DNA from 3 places in the Pedobacter sp. WC2501 genome. Region 1 is predicted to be linked to each of the others. Evidence: riboswitches for the same ligand, from Rfam matches in the RefSeq annotation. Region 1 holds a riboswitch; each other region holds the start of a gene.

Region 1 (4,688 bases):
AACTTTCTGATTAGAAAGTTGTCAAAGTAAGGATTTGCTTCAGAGAAAACTGTCGTCGCTCTAGGATAAAAAATGCGGCTAATTAATTTGCCTGAAGATCAGCTGATAATACTTCTTCAGTTTTACGCATCTCTTTTGCAGCTTCAACCATTTCGATTAATGCTTTTTTGGTTTCGTCCCATCCGCGGGTTTTTAAGCCACAATCAGGGTTTACCCAAAGTTGTTCAGAGGGAATAACAGCCTTTGCTTTTTTGAGCAACTGAACCATTTCTTCGCGTTTTGGAACCCTTGGTGAGTGGATATCATACACACCCGGACCAATTTCGTTTGGATATTTAAAATCAGCAAAAGCATCCAATAACTCCATTTGCGAACGCGAGGTTTCGATCGTGATCACATCGGCATCCATATCGGCAATATTCTGGATGATATCGTTAAACTCAGAATAACACATATGTGTGTGAATTTGCGTATCGTCTTTCACACCACTCGCCGAAATTTTAAAGGCTTTAACCGCCCAGTTCAGGTAAGTTTGCCAATCAGCTTTACGCAATGGTAGACCTTCTCTAATGGCTGGCTCATCAATTTGAATGATTTTAATGCCTGCATTTTCCAGGTCGCAAACCTCATCACGGATAGCCAGGGCAATCTGTGTACAGGTTTGTGATCGTGGTTGATCATTTCGAACAAATGACCATTGTAAAATCGTTACCGGACCAGTTAACATCCCTTTCATGTATTTTGAGGTAAGTAACTGTGCATAGGCGGTCCACTTTACCGTCATAGGTTTCGGACGGGAAACATCACCAAAAATGATTGGAGGTTTTACACAGCGTGAGCCATAACTTTGTACCCAGCCATTTTTAGAGAAAGCAAAACCATCCAGTTGCTCACCGAAGTATTCAACCATATCGTTACGCTCGAACTCCCCATGTACAAGTACATCCAGGTCGATTTCTTCCTGCCATTTTACCGCTTTTTCGGTCTCCTGGGCAATTAGATTGTCATATTCCCCGACAGTAAAAGTTCCGTTTTTAAGCTTTGCTCTCCAGCTTCTTACCTCTGCCGTTTGCGGAAAAGATCCGATGGTTGTAGTGGCATAAATAGGCAAATTAAGCTCCTGTTGTTTTATTTTTCTAGTCGAAAATGGGCTTAAACGTTCCGAATCTTGCTCTTTTAAGGCCAAAACGCGCGCTTTTACTAACGGATTATGGATGATTTTAGAAACTTTACGGTTAGCGATCGCTTTTTTGTTTTCCTCAAGTTTTTGCAGGGTAGATGCAGGGCTTTCGTTGTTGATCAGTTTTTTTAAGGTATCTACTTCGGCGATTTTTTGTTTTGCATAAGCCAGCCACTGTTTAATTTCTGCCGATAAATTTTTCTCGTTGGTTTCATTGTCCAGATCAACCGGTGAGTGAATTAATGAGCAGGATGGTGCAATCCACACTTTATCCAATCCTCTTTTTTCTACCACCTGATTAATTATGGATACGGATTTTTCGAAATCATTTTTCCAGATGTTCCTTCCGTCTACCAAACCTAGTGAAAGGATGGTGTCTTCTTTTAACGAGGCTAAGACATCTGTCAATTGATCTTCTGCACGTACCAGATCGATATGTAAAACATTTACCGGTAATGAAGTAGTAAGGGCTAAATTATTGCCTAAGCCTTCGAAATAAGTGGCTAAAACAATTTTTAATTTTGGGAAAGCCTTTCTAATTTCCTTGTAAGCATATTCATAAGCTTTTTTGTCTTTTTCGGTAAGGTCTAAAGTCAAAAATGGTTCATCAAACTGAACATATTCTACATCCAAAGCATCTAAACGGGATAAAATCTCGATATAAACCGGAAGCAGATTTTTGATCAGGTCTATTTTTTCAAAGCCGGTTTCTTTTTCTTTTCCCAGTAAAAGGTAAGAAACCGGGCCGATTAGAACAGGTTTGGTGGTAATACCCAATTGTTTTGCCTCGTAAAACTCATCGATAATTTTGGTAGAGAAAAGTTTAAAAGGCTGGTCTTTGTAAAACTCGGGCACAATGTAATGGTAATTGGTATCAAACCATTTGGTCATTTCCATTGCTACCACATCCAATCCCTCTTTCTGATAACCTCTTGCCATAGCAAAATAGAGATCAAGTTCAGAATTTCCTTTTTTCAGGATCACTTCGTTGTACCTTTTCGGTATTGCCCCAAAGGTTAATGAATGATCAAGAACATGATCATAAAAAGAAAAGTCGTTCGATGGAATGATATCAATTCCGGCTTCTTTTTGAAGTTTCCAGTTTTCGTGGCGAATGTTTTTGCCCACCTGAAGTACATTTTTGTACCCAGTTTTATCTGCCCAGTAATTTTCGCAGATTTTCTTTAATTCCCTTTGGCTACCTATTCGCGGATAGCCCAGATTTTGCGTTAGCATCTCTTTTAAAGATTAAGTAAATAAATCGTTTAAAAGCTCAAATCAGTATTTATACTTTTCTGTTAAAATAAAAAAGGAAAGGTTATGGCACAGCCTGCCCACTCATCGGCAAAAAGCTTAAAGCAGGCATATAAAATTTTAATTTTATCGTGTACAATCAGACCTGACCAATTACTTTATAACGCGAAAGTACCGTCAATTCAATATAGGCAGGTCTCCTGACTTATTCCCGATCTTATCGCCTTCCCATCCCGGTAAAACGGAACAGTGGCATGAATGATAAGACCGTTGTTTTTTTGTTAAAAAACAGAATTTACAGTTGCGCGACAGCTCGTGATTTGCACACGATTCCCTATTAATCCCGGGTGTAATTCCGGGAACCTGTATCGGTTGATGAAAAATAAAGTTAAGAACTTACATCAAGGCAAATGTATGGATTAGGATTTAAAGATTAAGGTATTTTTGTAAGCATTGATTTCGCCTCCTTCCAATTGATGGTATTTATTTCTTTAACCACAGATGCACACAGATAAACACGGATTTTTTATAAATATTAAGTCTAAAGTATCTTAAATCACTTGTAACAAATTTACAGCATGCCCTTTTTGGTGCAGATTCTCTATTATATTTGATTACCTGACTAAACTTCTTCTTATGATAAAAACCTACTTTAAAGGGCTTTGCATTGCTTTTTTAATGGTAAATAGCTGTGTGGTACTGGCGCAGGAAGTGCCCATGCCAAAATCGCATTTTGGTTTTGATATCGGCGACGATTATCAACTGGCCAATTACACCCAGACAGAAGCATACTTTAAAAAGCTTGCAACAGCTTCTAACCGTGTTAAACTAGTTGATATTGGGAAAACCGAAGAAGGCAGAAGTCAATATATGCTGATTGTTTCTTCACCTGAAAATCTGAAAAAATTAGATCGTTATAAAGAAATTTCGCAACAACTGGCTCATGCTGAAATTACCCCTGAGCAGGCCAAAACATTGGCGCAGGAAGGTAAGGCTGTAGTATGGATAGATGGCGGACTACATGCAAATGAAGTAGTTGGCACTCATCAACTGATCCAAACGGTATATGAATTTGCCTCCAGAACTGATGCAGAAACTTTGCGTATTCTGGATAATGTAATCATCTTATTTACTCATGCAAACCCTGATGGTCAGGAACTGGTAAGCAATTGGTACATGAGGAATAAAGATCCGAAGAAAAGAACAACTTCCGGACTTCCTGTTTTGTACGAAAAATATGCGGGACATGATAACAACCGCGATTTCTTTATGTTAAACCTTAAAGAAACACAAAATATCGGTCGCCAGCTTTTTGTGGAATGGATCCCGCAGATTATGTATAACCATCATCAGGCTGGTCCGGCAGGAACCGTTGTTGCAGGGCCGCCCTACCGTGATCCGTTTAATTATGTTTTCGATCCAACACTATTAACCAGTTTAGATGCGGTTGGTGCGGCCATGCACAACCGCATGAATGTAGAAAACAAGCCTGGTTATACGCAGCGTGGAGGATCGGTTTATTCTACCTGGTACAATGGCGGTTTAAGAACTACTACCTATTTTCATAACATGATCGGACTCCTGACAGAAATTATCGGGAATCCCACCCCTTCTGAAATTCCGTTGGTTCCTTCGAGATTATTGCCGAACGGCGATTCGCCAAACCCGATCACCCCAAGGAAATGGTACTTTAAAAACTCTATCGACTATTCGGTATCGTTAAACTATGCTGTTTTAAATTATGCACAACGTTACCGCGACGAATTGTTGTACAACATTTACCAGATGGGAAGAAATTCTATTGAGCGCGGTAAAAAAGATACCTGGTCTTTTTCTCCAAAAAAAATAGAAGCCATTAATAACGCTGCAAAGGTCGAAAAAGGTGCTCCGATCGCCGGTGGAGATGCTGATTTTGGCCAAAGGCAACAGATGAGCATGAAAGCTTTTGATACGGTGATGAAAGCTCCGGCAAACAGAGATCCACGCGGATACATTTTAATTGCCGATCAGCCCGATTTTAACTCTGCCATTAAGTTTTTGAATGCATTGATCAGAACGGGAATTGTAGTGCAAAAAGCAACGGCTTCATTTACCGTTGCGGGGAAAAATTACCCTGCCGGAAGTTATGTGGTAAAAACCGATCAGGCTTTCCGTCCGCACGTTTTGGATATGTTTGAACCGCAAGATCACCCAAATGATTTCAAATACGAAGGCGGTGCACCAATTCCTCCTTATGATGCCGCCGGATGGACTT
Region 2 (4,688 bases), 2.9 Mb from region 1:
ATGTTTCTTCGAGAGGTCAAATGGACCAAAGCGGTGAGTATATCATTAATCCAAGTTTGTTTGTTATTGATACAAAAACAGATCTGATAAAAAAAGATTTTAAAATTCCAGTTAGTAATTTTTCCATAAATGGTGATGATGCTTATTTATATTCTTACAGCTATGCGACACAAAAAAGCACATACGTTAAACTGAATGTAAAAGATGAAACCATTGTCAGCAATAATTTTATTACGGATGGAACAGAAACTTTGATAGCTACTCCATATGGAATTGAAGTAGATCCTTCATCCGGAGATATTTTTGTAACCGACGCCAAAGATTATGTTACACCTGGCACCATTTACTGTTTTGATAAAGCAGGTAAAAAGAAGTTTTCGTTTACCACAGGTGATATTCCGGCACACATTACATTCTTATTTAAATAACATACAAAACACACACAATGAAAAAATCAATAAGCTACGCCTTGCTTTTCTGCCTGTTCCTATTCAGTTGCAAAAAAGATAAACAAATGGCTCCAGATGTAAATCTGCTGATTAAGGCAGATGCTTTGCAGGCTAAAGTAGCAGCAACAACTACTTTTAGTGCGGGTACAAATAACGGACAAGCTTTTCAGCACGAGTGGAAATTAGATGGTAAAGTAGTAAGCACTGTATATAACTTTAACTTTACGGCCACAAAAGCTGGTACCTATATTTTAGCATATAAAGGTTACAACGAAGCTGGCGAATTTACACATACCTATACCATTACTGTTCCGGTTCCTGTGGTAGATATTACAGCCAACAGCAGTAAATACATCAGTCGTATTTTTGAATATTTACCAGCTCCCGGTCAGTTTGTAAATGAAACACTAGGTAAACCAGAACAAGCACAGAAATTAATTGGAAGCACCACGAACCTGATCTCTTTAGGTGGTTTTGGTGGTTACATTATTTTTGGCTTCGATCACTCAGTAGTGAATAACACTGGTAATGATCTGGCCATTTATGGAAATCCATCAGGTGCGCCTTATCATTTTTCAGAGCCTGGTATCGTAATGGTTAGTCAGGATAGTAATGGTAATGGCCTTGCCGACGATGAATGGTATGAGCTGGCTGGAAGCGAGTATGCCAAAACGAGCACCATTAAAAATTACGAGATTACCTATACCAACCCTAAAGCATTTGCCAATGTAAGCTGGAAAGATAACCAGGGAAATAGTGGCGAAGTAAAGGTTAACAATTTTCATAAACACAATTTTTATCCTGAGTTTGCTGCAAATCAGGAAAATATAACCTTTAAAGGAACTTTGTTACCACCGTCAACGGGTAAAGTAGGCAGCATCATTATCAGTTCTCCTTTTGACTGGGGTTATACCGATAGCTACTCTACAATTGATGATTACAAAACCAACTTATATAACAGCTTCGACTTATCGTGGGCGGTTGATAAAAATGGAAGTAAAGTGGATCTGAAAACAATTGATTTCGTGAAAATTTATACTGGCCAAAGTGCAGATGCAGGTAGTTTGGGCGAAATTTCTACTGAAGTTAAAGGTGCGGTTGATTTAGGGATTAAATAAATTGTAACTATCTACCTATAAACAACAGCTCAATTATGAAGGTCTGCCTGGTGCAGGCCTTTTTCATTTGCATGTTTTTTAACAGGTTATGAAAAACTAAATTCATCAACATTCGTATTTTACTATTGTTGTGCTCTTTTTACTACCTTTGCGGCGCTTTTGGTTTCCGGCATTACACCCGGAATTAAAAGGGAATACAGTGTAAATCTGTAACTGTCCCGCAGCTATAAGCTCTGTAACGTTTTTCAATTCTTAAGTCACTGCCCAATTAACTACTGAGCGGGAAGACGGAAAAAACGGGAGTAAGTCAGAAGACCTGCCTTTAGCGTTTAATTTCATAGCTTTCGGGGATTGAAGCTAGGATTGAGATATTAACGTTGTTCGTATTTTCATTTCCTTTTCTAATCTGTTGGCTGTGGGCAAATCCACAATCAAATGAACAAAAAAAGAATGCTAACTGTAGCCAGTTTAGGGCTAGCGCAGTTAATGATTGGCCAGGTGGCTAATGCTCAAACTCAAGACAGTTTGCAGCTAAAAGATGTTGTAATTTCTGCAACAAAAAACGATCAGAAACAATCCCAGACCGGAAAAGTGGTCACTATTATCAGTCGCGAAATATTGGATCGCAGTAACGGCAAATCTTTACCCGATTTATTAAATGAACAGGCTGGTATCATCATCAGCGGAGGAAACAGCAACCAGGGAAAAGATAAAAGTATCTTTTTCAGGGGATCGGGCAGTGGTTACACCCTGGTATTAATAGATGGTATTGTACAGAATGATCCTTCAAGTGTTAGCGGAACCTTCGATCTACGTCTGTTCTCCATTGACCAGATTGATCATATCGAGATTTTAAGAGGCGGTCAGTCTACCATTTACGGATCTGATGCCGTTGCAGGCGTAATCAATATCATAACTAAAAAGGGTGGACCTAAAGGAAATACCATTTATGGTGTAGCCAGTGCAGGCAGCTTCGAAACTTACAAAGGAACTATCGGTTTAAATGGTGGTGTAGAAGGTTTTTCTTACAATATTAACTACACGCATTTCAAAACTGATGGTATTTCGGAAGCCGTTGCGCCAGTTGGAAGTGCAGCCATGTTTGATAAAGACGGTTTTAAAACTGATGGTTTAAATGCCAATTTCGGAATTAAACTCGACAAACATTTCTCCGTTAATCCTTTTCTACGTTATTTCTATGGCAATTATAAAATAGATGAAGATGCGTTTACCGATGGCTTGCCAACTAATAACTCTATTTTAAAGCAGTTTAGTGCAGGCTTTAACTCTGAATATAAATTCAATACCGGTAAAATAACACTAAATTATAGCCACGAGAGCAATTCGAATGATGTAAAGTCTAGTTATGCAGGCTTTCCAAGTAATTTTTTAAACTTCGGAAGGCTTAATGTAGTTGATTTATTCTATAACCAGAAACTGGGTAGTAAATTAGATTTATTGGTAGGTATCGACAACAGAAAAATGAAATTGGTTACTGATACCAAAAACCCAACAACCAATATCTTCGCTGCTTATGGATCATTGTTCTTACATGATTTAAGCATTTTTAACCTGGAAGTAGGCGGACGTTACAATAAACATGACCAATATGGCGAAAACTACACCTACTCAGTTACCCCAAGTATCAATATTATTAAAGAAGTAAAATTATTTGGAACAGTATCTACTGCATTCAAAGTACCTACACTGAATATGTTGTTTGGTCAATATGGTGCCAATCTTGATCTGAAACCAGAAAAATCTCAAAATTATGAGGCTGGTGTAAACTTAAATATCGATGAAGAGGCATTTACTTTACGCATTACAGGTTTTAAACGCGATTTAACTGATGCCATCGTTTACACCACAGGATATATTAATCAGGGCAACCAAAAGTATAAAGGTTTTGAAGTTGAGCCAGCGGCAAAATTCAGTGTTTTAAATATCAATGGTTACTATGCATTTGTAGAAGGAAATACAGGAACAACCAATTTTTTAATCCGCAGACCAAAACACACTTTCGGCATTAATGCAGGTGCACAGGCAACCAGCAACCTCTATGCAAGTGTCAACTTCCGTTATTTTGGCAAACGTTTCGATACCAATTTTATATCTTATTTAAATGAAGAGATGCCATCATATAGCCTGTTAAATGCATATATAGAATATGCCCTGGCTAAAAAACGCGTGAAAGTATTTTTTGATGCCAAAAACATCCTGAACAAAAAATATACTGAAATTATTGGATACAATACACCTGGCTTTAACTTTAATACAGGTGTAAGTTTTAATATCCGCTAATAAAAATTTAACTTTGCAGGATACGTATTAACCAAAATAAAATGTCTCATTTAAAATTTAATCCACGCACATTAATTTTGCTGTTGATGATATTGGCCATAACGGCATTCCGTTTATTGGTAACATTCAATTCTGATGAATTAAAGTTCGCCAATTTCTCATCAATAGGGGCAGTAGCTTTATTTGGAGGAGCCTATTTTAAAGATCATCTCAAAGCATTTGCTTTTCCGTTATTGAGTTTATTTTTAAGTGATCTGGTGCTTTATACAACCATTTATAAACAGTATGTAGATATATTGTTAGTTCAGGAACTTTGGACATACCTTGCAATTGCATTAATGGTTTTAGCCGGTCGTTTTTTATTAAAAAAAGTAAATATTGCCAGCTTATTACTATCTACAATCGTAATCGTATTCATCCATTGGATTATAAGCGATATTGGATCTTGGTATAAGAACCCACTCTTTACTCAAAACTTAAATGGTTTTATAGATTGTTTAATTAAAGCCATTCCTTTCGAAATCAGATTCTTAGAAGGAACCGTAATTTACGGCGCATTACTTTTTGGAGCTTTCGAAATCTTGAAAGCAAAATACCCGGTATTAAAGCTGCAAACGCAAAAGTTATAATTAACTGATTGGTGGCTCACCAAACAAAAAAATAGAAATCCTCTTTTGATTCGATTCAAAAGAGGATTTTTTTTAACTTCGAACATCAATTCCATTTTACCTATTACATCTTACATCCAAATGAAAGTTGTTTCTTTTTTACCTGCCGCTACCAAAATGATTTACGATATGGGCCTGCAAGAATACCTGCA
Region 3 (4,688 bases), 2.9 Mb from region 1:
GATTTCTCGTGTAACCAACGCGCTACCAATTCTTTACCGCTACCATTTGCACCGGTAATTAATACACGGGCTTCAGTAGGGGCAACACGCTCAATGGTTTCCTTAATTTTAGAAATACTTTCCGATTCGCCTAAAATCTCGCGGGTTTTACTTGCTTTACGCTTTAAAACCTTGGTTTCCGTAACTAAATTTCCACGGTCTAAACCATTACGTACAGTAATCAGTAAACGGTTTAAATCAGGTGGTTTCGAAATAAAATCGAAAGCTCCTTTTTTGCTGGCTTCGATGGCCGTTTCAACAGTTCCATGTCCAGATATCATAATAAAAGGAAGGTCGGGCTTGATAAGCTGTGCCTGTTCGAGCACTTCCATACCATCCATCTTATTCATCTTGATATCGCAAAGTACCAGATCGAAATTTCCTTTTTTGATCATTTCGAGGCCGTCGATACCGTTGTCGATATCTTCAACATCATAATTCTCATACTCCAGAATTTCGCGTAAGGTACTCCTTATCGCACGCTCATCGTCAATTATTAATAATTTAGCCATTAGAGATGTATTCTTTAATTTTTGAAATGCGAATATATTATTTTTTAATTAATGTATAGTTTTTTATACAATTTATACGCCATAAACTTGATAAAGGTTAAATATTTAATCTCAGTAGGAATAATCGAGTTTAAATTTGCTCAGATCTGGTTGATGCATTTTCTTGCGGTTTAATTCCACTTCATAAATGCTTTTGCCCAGATTTTTCATAAAGGGGAAACAAACGGTATCGTATTCATATTTGTTATCGTTAAAAATTCCATCTTCGTTACTTTGAACAACCGCAGTTAGAAAATATTCAATTCCGTTTTTAAAGTCAACAAAATAAGAGTTGTCGATAATGTAGCCATAGCTATCGCCGTATTTATTAAAGATTCTGATGTTTGGATCTGGTGTTACCTGCGCTCTTCCATAATACAGCATTTTAGCATAAGTAGGCCAGAATTCTTTAGGATTGTATTTAGGATAATCACTCTCTGTTGGATATTTGCTCATATAAGTATAGATCAGCTTATAGTCTTCAGGAGTAAGTTTAAATCTCTCTTTAGCAGGAAATGCTTCAGGAAAGATCAGTTTCTGCATGATTTTTTGCTGATCGTTGATGGCAAATGCATTTTTTCCTGCTAAACTAAATGGTTTATTCACCAGTTTATCGGCACTGTCTAAATAGCCTTTACCCATTACCAGATTGGTCAATTTCAATTCATATTCTTTTGGATCGTACTGTGCAGGTTGATGATACACTAATTTATCGCCATTATAAAACTCAATGGGATTGCTGTGCCTGGCCGATTCTCCTGTATCGCCAATGGCCAATCGGTTTAAAATACGACTATTATTTAACCCATTAGCTTTTAGTTTTTTATTAATTTCTGCTCTTCCAATAAATTCAAATAAGCGGTTAAAGGCATCATTATCGCTGGTAAGCAATATCTTCTTGACATAATGCTCAATAGAAGGCAGGCTGTTTTTAGCGCTGGTATCTTTTAAAACCTTGGTCTGCCCTTTAAATAAACTATCTGTAATCATCGTGCTCTTTGCTGTTAAACCTTTACTTTTTAGGCGATTTACTTTCTCTAATGCAAAAATGACTGCAGCAAGCTTAACTGTGCTGGCTGGGTAAAAGTAATGTTGAGGATCTAAATTATAACTAAAGGTTTTAAAAGAGGGTTTATTCTTCGAATCGCGGTTAACCTGGGTATAAAGAATCTGAATCTGGTTTTTACCTGGATGGTTAAGTACAGCTGAAAAAAGTGCAGGCTTACTTTCCATTAGCTTTTTTAGAAAAAGAGTATCGGTTTTTTGTGCCATAACAGATAAGCTGATCAATGAAAATGCAATAATTAAAATCCTTTTCATGGGTGGAAATTTGATTCCTAATTTAGCTTTTTCTGTTAGAAAGACTGTCTTCCATTCATGCATTTTACATATTGGTTAATTTTGTTACTTTTGCAGCGCTTTTGGTTTCCGGTTTTACACCCGGAATTAAAAGGGAATACAGTGTAAATCTGTAACTGTCCCGCAGCTGTAAGCTCCTTAACGGATTTCCAATCAATTTGCCACTGTCCCGACACGTCGGGATGGGAAGGCCGGAAAGCCGGGAGTAAGTCAGAAGACCTGCCTTAGCATTATATTTCATAGCTTTCGTGGATTGAAGCTAGGGGTGAGGTACTTACGTTTTTCGTATTTTCATTTCTTTTCTATCTGTCGGCTGTGGGTTAAACTCACAATCAAATGATTAAAATTACAGGTGTTTTATTAAGCATCAGGTTTTATTTTGCTTTTGTATCCATGTTGGGTATGGGTGTTTTTTTGCCCGGTATTTCTGTAGCACAGATAGATACTGCAAAAGCCAATCAACTGCAGGAAGTTAAAATAACTGAATATAAAAATTCACAGGTTAACTTATCGCCAACTCCGGTACAAATTCTCATCGGATCGGAATTAAAACGCTTAAACAGCCTGTCGGTTGCCGATGCCATACGTTATTTTGCAGGTGTACAATTAAAAGATTACGGAGGTGTTGGTGGTTTAAAAACCATTAACGTAAGGAGCATGGGCAGTAACCATACGGCTGTATTTTACGATGGTATTCAGTTGGGTAACGCCCAAAACGGTCAGGTAGATTTGGGCAGATTTTCGTTAGATAATTTGGAAGAGATTGCCGTTTATGTTGGTCAGAAGGCCGATTTGCTGATGCCTGCCAAAAGTTTTGCGGCAGCAAGTGCACTTTATCTCAAAACTGCGCAACCTATTTTTAGTTCCGGGAAAAATTATGGTTTTGGCGCTAGTTTTAAAACTGGTTCGTTTGGATTAATTAATCCCAATCTCAGTTATAAACAAAAAATCAGCAATAAAATCTCCTTCCTTATTGATGTCAGCTATTTAGAATCGAATGGGAAATATAGGTTCAGATATAAGGAACTGGCTTACGATACGACTATTATCCGGAACAATAGCGATGTCAAATCGGCAAGGGTAGAAGCTACTTTGTTTGGATTATTACCCGATAGCAGTAAATGGAACATTAAATTATATAACTACAATTCTGCCCGTGGATTGCCCGGAGCTATTGTTTCGAACAGGTTCACCTTTACGCAACGCCAATGGGATGATAATAGTTTTGTTCAGGCTTCATACCAAAATAAAAAAAGTGCACGCTATAATTTTATGTTCAACACGAAGTATGCGTACAGCTTTATGCGTTACCTCGATCCGGAATTTAAAATACAAAATGGCTTTTTGGACAACCGCTATACCGAAACCGAATGGTACATTTCTGCAGCCAATCTATATAAGATATCGAAAATTTGGGAGATTTCCCTCGCCACCGATTATACTTTGCAAAGGCTGGATGCCAATTTATACGATTTTGCTTACCCAAGCCGCAATACTGGTTTAGTGGTGTTGGCTAGTGCCTTAAATTTAAGCAGATTAAATGTACAAGGCAATATTTTGGCAACGCTGATTGCAGAGCAAGTTAAAAATGGCGATCAATCTGCCAACAGGCAAGAATATACACCAAGTTTAATGGCCTCGTGGCAACCTTTCCAAAGCAAAGATTTCCGCATTCGGAGTTTTTACAAATCTATTTTCCGCATGCCAACTTTTAACGATTTGTATTATACATTTATTGGCAATACCAAACTCAAACCCGAATATACCAAGCAGTACGATTTGGGTTTTACTTACGGACATACATCAAATGGTAAGCGTTTGCCTTATTTGTCCATTCAGGCTGATGCCTATTATAATCTGGTAAAAGATAAAATTGTAGCCATTCCGGGTAATAATTTAGGCCGATGGACAATGGTTAACCTCGATCGCGTGCAGATTAAAGGTTTCGAAACGAATATTCAAACTGTTTGGGATTTAGCTGCCCAGCTAAAGTTAAAAGTAAGTGCCAATTATACCCTCGAAAAGGCAATAGATATTAGTGCAACTGCATTTCGGTATGGCGACCAGATCCCTTACATCCCTGTTCACAGTGGATCTGCAAGGTTTGGTGTTGATTATAAAAACCTGGTATTTAATTATAGCTACATCTACACTGGCGAAAGGTATAGCCAAAAAGCCAATATAACCGCTAACTATGTTAAACCCTGGTATACGCACGACTTAGCTATTGGTGCAAATTTCGCTTGCCAACAAATCAGGTTCTTTTTCAATGCCGAAATCAATAATGTTTTTAACCAGTATTACGATGTGGTACTAAATTATCCGATGCCTGGCCGAAACTACCGTTTTACTTTATCCACTAATTTTTAAACCAATTTAATATCACAATATGAAACACCAATTACAACATTTTTTTAAACTTACAGGCTTTTTGCTTTTAACTGCCCTTGCATTTGCCTGTAGAAAGGACAATCCGTTCGATGAAGATTCGGAACAGGGAGCCAAAACCCCATCATTAACAGTAAAAGGCTTATATGTTTTAAATGAAGGAAACTGGGGTTCTAACAAATCATCGTTAGATTATTATAGCTATGATGATGGTAAATACACCAGGAATATATTTGGTACTGTTAACCCAGCTGTTACTTTAGGGCTTGGTGATGTAGGTAACGACATTAAGATTTATGGTGCCAAAATGTATGTGGTGGTTAACGGAAGCAATAAAGTTGAAATCTTGAA

What was found. Region 1 has a riboswitch for cobalamin ahead of metE (5-methyltetrahydropteroyltriglutamate--homocysteine S-methyltransferase). Riboswitches for the same ligand answer to the same signal wherever they lie in the genome.
Region 2: another riboswitch for cobalamin. It lies ahead of ACUN24_RS16745 (TonB-dependent receptor plug domain-containing protein); the one in region 1 lies ahead of metE (5-methyltetrahydropteroyltriglutamate--homocysteine S-methyltransferase).
Region 3: another riboswitch for cobalamin. It lies ahead of ACUN24_RS16730 (TonB-dependent receptor plug domain-containing protein); the one in region 1 lies ahead of metE (5-methyltetrahydropteroyltriglutamate--homocysteine S-methyltransferase).

What each region holds. Positions count from the first base shown of each region.
Region 1 is NZ_JBQZFI010000001.1:1,048,440-1,053,127, reverse strand. It holds gene metE (5-methyltetrahydropteroyltriglutamate--homocysteine S-methyltransferase) at 83-2,416, opposite strand; cobalamin riboswitch at 2,608-2,816, opposite strand; gene ACUN24_RS04510 (M14 family metallopeptidase) at 3,071-4,688, shown strand, end outside.
Region 2 is NZ_JBQZFI010000001.1:3,956,207-3,960,894, forward strand. It holds gene ACUN24_RS16735 (DUF5074 domain-containing protein) at 1-428, shown strand, start outside; gene ACUN24_RS16740 (PKD domain-containing protein) at 446-1,567, shown strand; cobalamin riboswitch at 1,711-1,905, shown strand; gene ACUN24_RS16745 (TonB-dependent receptor plug domain-containing protein) at 2,003-3,868, shown strand; gene ACUN24_RS16750 (DUF6580 family putative transport protein) at 3,910-4,497, shown strand; gene ACUN24_RS16755 (ABC transporter substrate-binding protein) at 4,618-4,688, shown strand, end outside.
Region 3 is NZ_JBQZFI010000001.1:3,951,178-3,955,865, forward strand. It holds gene ACUN24_RS16720 (sigma-54-dependent transcriptional regulator) at 1-551, opposite strand, end outside; gene ACUN24_RS16725 (serine hydrolase) at 663-1,910, opposite strand; cobalamin riboswitch at 1,995-2,190, shown strand; gene ACUN24_RS16730 (TonB-dependent receptor plug domain-containing protein) at 2,286-4,319, shown strand; gene ACUN24_RS16735 (DUF5074 domain-containing protein) at 4,339-4,688, shown strand, end outside.